Regions from separate parts of the Bacillus mexicanus genome, predicted to be linked through region 2. Evidence: a T-box and tRNA genes for the amino acid it is inferred to sense, from the RefSeq annotation. Region 2 holds a T-box; the other holds one or more tRNA genes.
The links. A T-box is a leader RNA that pairs with one kind of tRNA and senses whether it is charged. The one in region 2 lies ahead of thrS (threonine--tRNA ligase), so its partner is inferred to be a tRNA-Thr.

Region 1 (6,070 bases), on a different contig from region 2:
ATGAAATGGCGAATACGATGTCATCCTTATCTGCATTTGCGATTAATGACGCCACAAGATGAGTGTCTGTGAACGCGGTTGATTGTTTATGAATGCGAAGCCACTTTTGCTGGGCGTCCTTGGCGACAATGCCGGAGGCTCCGACACCGATAAAATGCACGGTAGGGGCTTTGAGAAGCAGGGAAACCGCTCGTTCAAGCACTTTGTAGTCCATCAGGTCTGAAGTATCCTGTATGGCTTGAATGGCGTTGCCGGCTGTTTTTTCAGAAATGGAGGACAGCGGTTCGTAAGGCGCAATGTCCCGGTAGCCTTGTACAGCAGGCTTTGCCAGGTCGCCTGCTACTCTCATTTTTAAATCTTGAAATCCTTTTAGTCCGAGTGATTTGCAGAGCCTGATAACGGCAGCGTCACTTGAATTGGCTAATGTGCTGATCTCGCTGACAGTGGTTTCTATTGCTTTGTGGGGATGAGTTAGGATATAATCCGCAATTCTGCGTTCGGATGGAGGGAGCTTGTGCTTCATTGATTGGATGATCGTTAAACCGCCTGTTGCCATTCCTGCTCTCTCCTTATCATGGATGGTCATTTTCGATTGCTTTGTCTATGAAACCGTTCGCTTCATCGAGCAATGTCTTTGCTTGTTCCTGATCTGTGTTTGTTTTGAGCATGACGATTGCCGTTTTGACGTGATAATTGGCTTGTTCCAGAGTATGCTTGGCTGTGTCGTATGGGGCATTGGTGAGGCTTTGGATGATACTGATGGCACGTTCTTTTAGTTTGTTATTACTGACGTTGACGTCTACCATCAAGTTTTCGTAAACCTTGCCGATTTTGACCATTACAGCGGTAGATATCATGTTTAGAATCATTTTATGAGCGGTTGCCGCTTTCATACGTGTTGATCCTGTAATAGCTTCAGGTCCAACGACAACCTCAATGCTGTGATCGGCATTCTTGCTGATGGCGGAATTTTTATTACTGGTAAGGGCGATGGTGTGTGCTCCGGCTTTGCGGGCATATGTTAGGGCGCCTGCCGCATATGGTGTGCGGCCGCTTGCCGCGACGGCGAGGACAGTGTCGTTAGAAGTGAGGTGTATGTTTTTTAAATCCTCAGCTCCTGCTTCTTCACTATCTTCAATTCCTTCGGTCGCCTGCAAAAATGCTTTGGGGCCGCCAGCCATGATTCCGATGACCTGGTCTCGGCTTACGCTATAGGTGGGAGGACATTCGACGGCATCCATGACACCGAGTCTTCCGCTTGTACCGGCGCCTATGTAGATGAGCCGGCCTCCATTTTGAAACGAGTCGTACGCGCAGTCTACAGCTGTTTGAATGTCGGGGAGAACCTGCTGTACGGCAGCAGCGACTTTCAAATCTTCGTTGTTGATCATTTTGAGGATACCGAGAGTGTTTGCCTTGTGAATGTCGGTTGTTTGGCTATTGCGGGATTCCGTTGTAAGACGGTGAAGGTCTAATGGTTTTGACATGAGGATGCCCCCTGCTTCATCGTATATTCAATATTTAGTATATTCATTTCTGTTGTGATATTTCAACTATGTTTTTATAGTATTGAAATTTTATTTCAATACGTCTATAAGAAATAATGAAGAACTAGCTGTTCTCCAAGCGGTCCGATTCTTCTCCTGCCTTTATCAATGAACCCGCATTTCATATAAAGGTGCTTTGCGCGAGTGTTCAGATGGTTGACGGCCAGAATCATTTCATCGCACCATGGAAAATAACCGCTCACAAAAGAGGGAAGCAGAAGCATTGCTTTTTTCGCATAGCCTTTTCCTTGATGAACAGCATTTAAAGAAAGAGAACTTAGCAGTAAGGCAAATGGATTGTTAGAATAGGGCTCAAGCGTTTCTTTTGATGTATGTAAAATGAAAAAACCGATTGGCAGATTGTCGTTTAAGATGACAACCGGATACCGGTCCCGTATGCTCAGGGCCTGAGTCAGCACCTCTTTGGGGAGAGAGGTAAAGCGTTTGTCATCATTATTTAGCTTGAATGATTCAAGCTCTGATAAGTGTTCGGGCTTATAGAAGGATAAAGAAATGTCTAGAGTCATGTGGAGACCTCCTTACAATATATCGTCTAGCTGATTTTCGGAAATAACGCGGTAGCCTGCTTGTTTTAACAGAGCGGCAGTTACTCCGCTGCCGGGGGTTTTTTTCCGGTAAATGTGCCATTATAGATAAAACCGCTTCCGCATGATGGGCTGTTTTCTTTTAATATGATGGCAGAGGCATTGATTTCTTTTGCGTAAGCTAATGTTTTAGATGCGCCTTCCATATATAATTTGGTTACATCTTCACCGGAAGCTGTCACGATTTTTGCGGTCCCATTAAGAACATCCTCACCGGTGCCTCCGATGATTTCAGCAGGTTCACGGGGAGTTGAGAAGCCGCCGAGGAGCTCAGGACATGCCATGACTGCTTTCTTTTGATCGACAAGTTTTCTGATTTTCTCTGATGCTGCATGTGAGCCGTTATATCTGCATTCAATGCCCCCAAGGCAAGAACTGACTAGAATCATAGTGGTTTCCCCTCTCATGCTTTGCTTGTCTCTATCATAAAATAAATGAGGAATGGCGGAAGGCTTTTTCAGTTAAAAAAGGAGTTAAAAAGTTTGAAAATAAAAAAATTAATTTTTCTCTTTACAAACATGCATTAACCTGTATATAATAACTTTTGTCAGCTCGACGAGAACACAAACGGCCCGTTGGTCAAGCGGTTAAGACACCGCCCTTTCACGGCGGTAACACGGGTTCGAATCCCGTACGGGTCACCATTTGGAGGATTAGCTCAGCTGGGAGAGCATCTGCCTTACAAGCAGAGGGTCGGCGGTTCGAGCCCGTCATCCTCCACCATCTTGCCGGTGTAGCTCAATTGGTAGAGCAACTGACTTGTAATCAGTAGGTTGGGGGTTCAAGTCCTCTTGCCGGCACTGTTTTCTCACATGAATATGGAGGGGTAGCGAAGTGGCTAAACGCGGCGGACTGTAAATCCGCTCCCTCAGGGTTCGGCAGTTCGAATCTGCCCCCCTCCACCATTATTGGGCTATAGCCAAGCGGTAAGGCAACGGACTTTGACTCCGTCATGCGTTGGTTCGAATCCAGCTAGCCCAGTCACAGACACCTTTGACCAAAAGGTGTCTTTTTTCTATTTTAAAATAATTTCAACTTCTAACTGTTCAGTCTGTATAATAATTTTAAAAATATGTTAAGGTAGTTTATTCACGAATTACCATCTACACCCTGCCAAAAATTTGTTAAACTTATTTTATAAAAAATTGAAACCTTTTGAAACGAAGCTCGTATACATACAGACCGGTGAAGGCAGAGGTTAGATAAATATGGAAATAATGATTAAAAAAAGAATTAAACAAGTCAAAAAAGGCGACCAAGATGCATTTGCGGACATCGTAGATATTTACAAGGATAAAATTTATCAGCTTTGCTACCGTATGCTTGGCAATGTGCATGAGGCGGAAGACATTGCACAAGAGGCTTTTATCAGAGCGTACGTTAATATCGACAGTTTTGATATTAACCGGAAATTTTCAACTTGGCTTTATCGAATCGCGACCAATTTAACAATTGACCGTATTCGCAAAAAGAAGCCGGATTATTACCTCGATGCAAAGGTGGCTGGTACAGAAGGTCTGACCATGTATTCGCAAATTGCCGCAGATGGAGTTTTGCCAGAAGATGAAGTAGTGTCCCTGGAACTCTCGAACACGATTCAGCAGAAAATTTTAAAGCTTCCTGACAAATACAGAACAGTCATCGTATTAAAGTATATCGACGAACTCTCATTAATTGAAATCGGCGAGATCTTGAACATTCCTGTGGGAACTGTGAAAACACGTATCCATAGGGGCAGAGAGGCTCTTAGAAAACAATTAAGAGATCTTTAAGTGGGGTGATGAAATGAGCTGTCCTGAACAAATTGTGCAGCTTATGCATATGCATCTTGATGGAGATATCCTTCCAAAAGATGAACAGATATTAAATGAACATCTGGAGACATGCGAGAAATGCCGAAAGCATTTTTACGAGATGGAAAAATCGATCGCGCTCGTCCGGAGCACATCGCATGTTGAAGCCCCCGCGGATTTTACCGCTAATGTCATGGCGAAATTGCCGAAGGAGAAGAAAAGAGCCTCTGTGAAAAGATGGTTCAGAACCCATCCTGTTATCGCAGCTGCTGCGGTATTCATCATTTTGATGGGCGGAGGTTTTTTTAACAGCTGGCATAATGACCAAAACTTCAGCGTATCTAAGCAGCCGAATCTTGTGGTGCAAAACCACATCGTGACTGTGCCGGAAGGTGAGACGGTCAAAGGCGATGTGACTGTTAAAAACGGAAAGCTGATCATTAAAGGCAAAATAGACGGGGATGTAACCGTTGTAAACGGCGAAAAGTATATGGCCTCTGCTGGACAAGTCACCGGTCAGATTGAAGAAATCAATCAATTATTCGACTGGACATGGTACAAGATGAAGTCTGCGGGTAAAAGTGTCGTCAAGGTATTACACTCGGATGAAAAAGAGTAAAGCGAACAGCCGCTTTGCTCTTTTTTTTTATGGGCAGAGAGGGGTGGCACATTTCACTTGCCAAATCGAAATGTGGTATAATGGGCTCGCTATGTAAAGTACATATGCGTAACACGTTAAACACAAAATACGAAATGACTGAATTCTTGGAGGACGAGGAAATGGCTTTTGAGGATATCCCTTTTTTGCAGTACCTCGGCAATGCCGTTGATATTCTCCTTGTTTGGTATGTGATATATAAATTGATTATGGTGATACGCGGCACGAAAGCGGTTCAGCTGTTAAAAGGAATTGTCGTGATCGTGCTTGTCCGTATGGCCAGCCAATATTTGGGCCTCAGTACGCTTCAATGGCTGATGGACCAAGCGATAACATGGGGATTTTTAGCAATTATAATTATTTTTCAGCCTGAGCTGAGAAGAGCGCTTGAACAGCTTGGCCGCGGGCGCTTCTTTTCAAGGAGCGGCACACCTGTAGAGGAAGCGCAGCAGAAAACGATTGAAGCCATCACGAAATCAATCAATTATATGGCGAAACGACGTATAGGTGCCCTGCTGACCATAGAACGGGATACCGGAATGGGAGATTATATTGAGACTGGCATCCCTTTGAATGCCAAAGTCAGTTCAGAGCTTTTGATCAATATTTTTATCCCAAACACCCCGCTTCATGATGGTGCGGTGATCATGAAGGATAATGAGATCGCCGCCGCTGCGTGTTATTTGCCGCTTTCTGAAAGCCCGTTCATTTCAAAAGAACTGGGCACGCGGCACAGAGCAGCTGTCGGGATCAGTGAAGTAACAGACAGTATGACAATTATTGTGTCTGAAGAGACCGGCGGCGTCAGTGTGGCGAGGAATGGCGATCTTCACAGAGAACTGACGGAAGAAGCGTTGAAAGAAATGCTTGAAGCCGAGTTTAAGAAAAACACCAAAGACACTTCTTCTAACCGCTGGTATTGGAGGGGTAAGAAAAATGGATAAATTCTTAAACAACCGCTGGGCTGTGAAAATTATTGCGCTGCTTTTCGCGCTCTTGCTTTATGTGGCGGTTAATAGCAATCAGGCACCAACCCCGAAAAAACCGGGTGAATCTTTCTTTCCGACATCAACGACTGATGAAGCAACACTGACTGATATTCCGGTTAAAGCGTATTATGATGATGAAAATTACGTTGTAACAGGTGTTCCGCAAACGGTTAATGTTACGATAAAAGGCTCGACAAGCGCCGTGAAAAAGGCTAGGCAGACCAAAAATTTCGAAATATATGCTGATATGGAAAATTTAAAAACCGGCACACATAAAGTCGAGCTTAAGGCTAAAAACGTGTCGGATGGGCTGACAATCTCAATTAATCCTTCTGTTACGACAGTGACCATTCAGGAACGGACGATGAAAAGTTTTCCTGTAGAAGTGGAGTACTACAATAAAAGCAAGATGAAAAAAGGCTATTCTCCAGAGCAGCCGATTGTCAGTCCGAAACATGTGCAGATTATAGGATCTAAA
Region 2 (6,070 bases):
AAAAGGAGATGTCGGGAATTTGTTGAAAGAACATGCAAAACTGATGAAGGTGTTCTCGGATTCTGGAGAAATCATCGGGCGGAAGAAGCTGCAGAAAATGATTTATATCGCAAAAAAAATGCAGTTTCCTTTCTATGAGAAATATGATTTTCACTTTTACGGACCGTATTCAGAGGAACTGACGCTCCAGATTGAAGAGCTGTGCAACCTTGGATTTCTGCATGAGGTGAAGGAAAAAAAGGGCGGCTACTTTCAATACCGTTATTCGCTGACTGAGACAGGCTCCGCGTTTTTAGACCATGCTGATCTGGATATGCCGGATATCAAAGGGTATATCGACAATGTAAACAGCCGTTCATCTCGGTTTTTAGAGTTGGTTTCCACGATCCTTTACTTTGATGGACTTGAGGCTGAGGAAAAGAAAGAAAAAGTCTTCACGATTAAAAGTAAGCAAAAATATACAAATGAAGAATATGACGAAGCGCTTCAATACATAGAGGAACTGAAGCAGATTTGTTAATGATGCAAGCAAAAGAAATGATCGGTTTCTTTTGCTTTTTTTTTACAAAATAAGATTGCTGTTTAAAAAAATATATTGTAAGATATATGAAATGATCAAACAATAAGTAATGTATATAGGCACTGATAAGGACATGAGATGCTTTTTACGGTTTCCAGAGAGGGAAGAACAGCTGAGATCTTCCTAACGCAGGGAAAGCAGCTTACCGCCTTTGAGCCGTATCGGGGAAATAGAAGTATCTGATACCGTTATGCTGCGTTACAGCACCTTAAAGCCGATACACCATGTGTGTTGATCGGGAATTTGGGTGGAACCACGGATGATAAACACATTCGTCCCTTTTACAGGGATGGATGTGTTTTTTTGTATTTGAATACATGCGATGAAAAGGACATGAATGATCGTTACGGTTTTCAGAGAGGGAAGAAAAGGTGAGAGCTTCCCAGCTTAGGACGATCATTTACCGCCTTGGAGCAGCATTGGGGAACTACAATATCCAATGCCGTCTATGCTGCGTTACAGCACCGAGCCGATAAACATAGCGTTTGTCGGGAATTTGGGTGGAACCACGGGTTAATCACACACTCGTCCCTTTTAGAGGGATGGGTGTGTTTTTTTATATTTGAATACATGCGAAGAAAAGGATATGAATGATCGTTACGGTTTTCAGAGAGGGAAGAAAAGGTGGGAGCTTCCCAGCTTAGGACGATCATTTACCGCCTTGGAGCAGCATTGGGGAACTACAGTATCCAATGCCGTCTATGCTGCGTTACAGCACCAAGCCGATAAACATAGCGTTTGTCGGGAATTTGGGTGGAACCACGGGTTAATCACACACTCGTCCCTTTTAGAGGGATGGGTGTGTTTTTTTATACAAAAATAATGAAGGAGTGTTTAAAATGAGTAACTATGTACACATTCAGCTTCCAGACGGACAAATAAAAGAATATCGGAAAGGCGTCACAATTAAGGAAGCGGCTGGTGCTATCAGCTCCAGTCTGGAAAAGAAGGCGGCTGCGGGACGGGTCAACGGCAGGCTCGTTGATCTCAGCTTCAGGCTGGAGGAGGATGCCGAGCTTTCGATTGTCACACTTGATTCACAAGAAGGCTTACAGGTGCTTCGCCACACAACGGCGCACGTGCTGGCTCAAGCGGTGAAACGGCTTTACGGCGAAGTGTCATTGGGGGTGGGGCCTGTGATAGAAGACGGCTTCTACTATGACATGAAGCTGGAGCAAAGCTTGACATCAGGAGACTTAGAGGCCATCGAAAAAGAAATGAAGAACATTACAGCTGAGAATCTGGAAATCAAGCGAATTGAGGTTTCTTACGAAGAGGCAAAAGCGCTGTTTGCTGAAAAAGGCGAACCGTTTAAGCTGGAGATTTTGAACGATATACCGCGCGGGGAGGCTATCACGCTGTACCAGCAGGGAGAATTCGTTGACCTGTGCCGCGGGCCGCATCTTCCTTCTACAGGAAGGATCAAAGCGTTCAAACTGACAAGAGTATCGGGCGCGTATTGGCGCGGAAACAGCGAAAATGAAGTCCTGCAGCGGGTGTACGGGGTTGCGTTTCAAAAGAAAAAAAATCTCGATGCACATCTTCATATGCTGGAAGAAGCGGCAAAACGAGACCACCGCAAGCTGGGCAAACAATTAGAGCTGTTTATGTTTTCTGAGGAAGCGCCGGGGATGCCGTTTTATTTGCCGAAAGGGCAGATTGTCCGCAATGAGCTGGAACGCTTCTCGCGTGAGCTGCAAACAAAGGCCGGCTACGATGAGGTGCGTACGCCGTTTATGATGAATCAGCGGTTATGGGAGCAGTCAGGCCACTGGGATCATTATCGCGACAATATGTATTTTTCAGAAGTTGATGATACAAGATTCGCAATGAAGCCGATGAATTGTCCCGGCCATATGCTCATCTTTAAAAACAGTCTGTATTCTTATCGGGATCTGCCGATTCGGATGGCGGAGTTCGGACAGGTGCATCGCCACGAATACAGCGGCGCTTTAAACGGAATGCTTCGCGTCCGGACGTTCTGCCAGGATGACGCCCATATCTTCGTTCGGGAGGATCAGATTGAGAGTGAGATCAAAGAAGCGATCCGGCTGATTGATGAGGTATATCGTACATTCGGATTCGACTATTCAGTTGAGCTTTCGACTCGTCCTGATGACTCATTAGGCGATGACAGCCTTTGGGAAGTGTCCGAACGTGCCTTGGCACACGTTCTTAAGGAGCTTGGCCTGCCTTATGAGGTGAATGAAGGCGATGGAGCGTTTTACGGGCCGAAAATTGATTTTCACATAAAAGATGCCTTGAAACGGAGCCATCAATGCGCGACAATTCAGCTTGATTTTCAAATGCCTGAAAAATTTGATTTAACTTATATCAATGAACACAATGAGAAGGTTCGTCCTGTTGTCATCCACAGAGCGGTATTCGGCTCAATCGACCGTTTCTTCGGCATTTTGATCGAGCATTTCGGCGGAGCTTTCCCAGTCTGGCTCGCACCGGTCCAGGTTCAAATCATACCGGTTTCACATGTTCACTTGGCCTATTGCAGAAAGGTGCAGGCAGAGCTGAAACAGCTGGGAATAAGGGCAGACATTGATGAGCGCAATGAGAAGCTCGGCTACAAAGTCAGAGAGTCGCAGGTGCAGAAAGTCCCTTACGTGCTAGTGCTTGGAGATCGTGAAGAGCAGGAAGGCGCGGTAAATGTCCGTCAATTTGGAGACCAGCAGAATGAACACGTTCTTTTTCAGGCTTTTAAAAATAAACTTGTCAAACAGGTGAAATATCGAAATATCTAGGAAAAAAGCTGTGAATTCTCATTTTGCTTTTTTGACTTTCCCCATCAGGAATCAGTAAAATAATAAGTAAATCATATCGTTCGTATGTTATGAATTGCATCTTGAAATGGGGAAATTGACATGGACCATGACAAACTGGAAGCAAATTTGCTGGATCACGCACTGACAAAATATTTGAAAAGCACGAAGCAATTAGATGAAGAAACCGTTCCGAAACGCGTGAATAATATAAGAGGATTTATTCTGCGGATCATATACAGGCATGGCAACTGCACCATAAAGGATATTCTGAAGGAGGTCACACTTTCTCCCTCTGCCACAACCACCGCTCTGAATCATTTAGAGCAGGAGGGGTTTATTAAGAGATCCAGAAATAACGATGACCGCCGCACTGTATGGATTGCGCTTTCTGAATCGGGCCGGAGAGCGGCTGAACAAATGATCGACAACCGCCAGCAGCTGATTGACGGCATGTTTGAACGTTTGACAGCCGAAGAGAAAAAGTCGTTGCTTGTGATTATTGAGAAGCTGACCCAATAGGAGTTAAAAAAGCCGGTGCGCGAAGCGCCGGCTTTAGAGGTTACTCCATATCGCTCAGGCGTTTGCCTGCGACGGCGTAATGGTCTTTTCTCATTTCTTCTATAAACACAACAATTTTTTCTTCAGAAGCACCGGTTGTTTCCTTTACGGCTTCTGTTACTTTCTCGACAAGGTTGCGCTTTTGCTCGTCTGTACGGCCTTCAAGCATTTTGACGGTTACGTATGGCATGGGTGCCCAATCCTCCTTTATCTCGTTTCCTCTCTTTAGAAAAAGAGGCTTCTTATAGTATACTGAATAAAGTAAATTCTTGCATTTTTAGAAAGAGGGATATTTCATTTGGACCGTTTTTTATATTATCCGTTATCTTTAATGCCATACCTCGTCATCACGTTAATCGTGTCATTTACGATACACGAGCTTGCTCATGCTTATGTCGCATACAAATTCGGTGACGATACGGCGAAAAAACAAGGGAGACTGACGCTCAATCCGATTAAGCATCTTGATCCGTTCGGAACCATCTTGATTTTGGTGGCCGGCTTCGGATGGGCGCGTCCTATTCCCGTGAATCGCCGCTTCTTTAAGAAGCCGCGGCTCGCCGGCGTACTCGTGTCAGTTGCCGGGCCTGTCAGTAACCTGATTCTTGCGTTTATCGGTTTCTTTTTGTTAGTGTTGATGCATGTATACGGAATGGAGACGCTTGCGGCATTCAGCACGGGACTTGATCAGTTCTTTTCCATTTGGATACAGCTGAATCTTGTGTTGTGTTTATTTAATCTGCTGCCGCTGCCGCCGCTCGATGGCTATCGGATTATCGAAGATCTCGTACCGCCGGGGGTGCGTGCCAAGATGACGCAGGCAGAGAACTACGGCTTTATCGTCTTTTTGGTTTTGTTCGTGACACCGCTCGGTTCTTACGTGCTTTGGCCGCTGCTTAATGCAGGAAGAAATCAGATTTTAAAGCTGTTTTCAGCAATTTTTCAACCGCTTTTGTAGGAGGGTGAACTCATGGAAGAAAAAAAGAAAAAGTCAATCGGATTTAATATTATCAAAAGTGATCCGACAGACGGACACGGCGGTTTCGGTGTAGGGGCACTCAGCCTTGATAACATTTCCCCCGTATTCGTCGATGTAGAGGAAAAAGAAGCGTTCGTGGACATTGGTGCGATGCACGCCCGCAGCACTGTTGAAAAAGGAATTAAATTTCTGCCGAATAAAGAAGAAGTTCCAAATGGCAAACCATACTGGCTCGTATGGGTGACGATTGACAGAAGAGAAGAGGGGCCTTATTACGCAGGGGTGACAGCCTGTGAACTGACGGTCGACAGAAGCATCAGAAGAGGCTACAAATCGCTGCCTGAGCATGTGAATCTGATGGATAAATCCATGAAACGGAACATTATGATTGATAATATGGACGACAGCTCAAAGCGTGTGCTCGGCGAGTTTTTGAAAAATCATGATCAGGGCCTATGGGACCGGTCTGCAGATGAATTAAAAACAGGGCTGCTTCCGGAAGATAACTAATTTGTGAACTTTATGTGAACTATTAGAATATTTGAACTATTTATTGTAAACAGTGAGTAAACTGGTGATACAGAAATAGGATATGGAAAATCCCGAGCCGAAACAAGACTCGGGGTTTTTCATTTTTAGGGGGATATGATGTACGAAACCATTCGAGTCGGCGATTGGGTCATAAAAGCCGACGTGGAAGAAACGAGAAAGCAGTATGAGAAAGATATAGAGGATATGTGTGAATGCGGTAACTGTCTTAACTACTATGAGGCAGTGAATGAACTGCCGGTTCAAAAAGCTCAAGTATTAGAGAGCTTAGGTCTCTTTCCAGCCAAATGTACAGACATAAATTACCATGGGATAAAAGGTCATTTGCACTTTTATATAGCGAGTTATTTTATAGTAGGCAGTATTGTTGAGGGGAAAGAAGAATTAAACCCGAAAAGGATTGATTTTTCCTGGCATATTTCATTTTCAGTGCCGCAACACCAAATTTATATTCCTAAGGGTTTCCCGAAGCCAATTATTCAGCTTGATTGAGTTACGCTTCTTCCATGGGTCATTGAGATCAACCATACGAATAACCCGGTCTCCGAGGAGCCGGGTTATTTTTAATGATTCCGTCCCAGCCATTTGTCCCACCACTTTTTCTCGGAAGCGGGCTTTTCTTTGACT

Region 1: it has a tRNA-Thr gene. The T-box ahead of thrS (threonine--tRNA ligase) is inferred to sense a tRNA for this amino acid. The anticodon was not compared.

The regions. Positions count from the first base shown of each region.
Region 1 is NZ_JBCEYV010000004.1:15,056-21,125, forward strand. It holds gene AAGG74_RS19385 (MurR/RpiR family transcriptional regulator) at 1-556, opposite strand, end outside; gene murQ (N-acetylmuramic acid 6-phosphate etherase) at 573-1,487, opposite strand; gene AAGG74_RS19395 (GNAT family N-acetyltransferase) at 1,592-2,074, opposite strand; partial or broken gene AAGG74_RS19400 (2-thiouracil desulfurase family protein) at 2,087-2,541, opposite strand; tRNA gene AAGG74_RS19405 (tRNA-Glu) at 2,722-2,796, shown strand; tRNA gene AAGG74_RS19410 (tRNA-Val) at 2,800-2,875, shown strand; tRNA gene AAGG74_RS19415 (tRNA-Thr) at 2,880-2,952, shown strand; tRNA gene AAGG74_RS19420 (tRNA-Tyr) at 2,973-3,057, shown strand; tRNA gene AAGG74_RS19425 (tRNA-Gln) at 3,062-3,133, shown strand; gene sigW (RNA polymerase sigma factor SigW) at 3,361-3,924, shown strand; gene rsiW (anti-sigma-W factor RsiW) at 3,938-4,564, shown strand; gene cdaA (diadenylate cyclase CdaA) at 4,726-5,547, shown strand; gene cdaR (CdaA regulatory protein CdaR) at 5,540-6,070, shown strand, end outside.
Region 2 is NZ_JBCEYV010000002.1:645,578-651,647, reverse strand. It holds gene AAGG74_RS12945 (YwgA family protein) at 20-520, shown strand; T-box leader at 634-863, shown strand; T-box leader at 894-1,116, shown strand; T-box leader at 1,147-1,369, shown strand; gene thrS (threonine--tRNA ligase) at 1,420-3,336, shown strand; gene AAGG74_RS12935 (MarR family transcriptional regulator) at 3,457-3,876, shown strand; gene thmT (2-hydroxymuconate tautomerase) at 3,917-4,105, opposite strand; gene AAGG74_RS12925 (site-2 protease family protein) at 4,214-4,873, shown strand; gene AAGG74_RS12920 (YwhD family protein) at 4,886-5,404, shown strand; gene AAGG74_RS12915 (hypothetical protein) at 5,543-5,935, shown strand; gene AAGG74_RS12910 (transglycosylase domain-containing protein) at 6,007-6,070, opposite strand, start outside.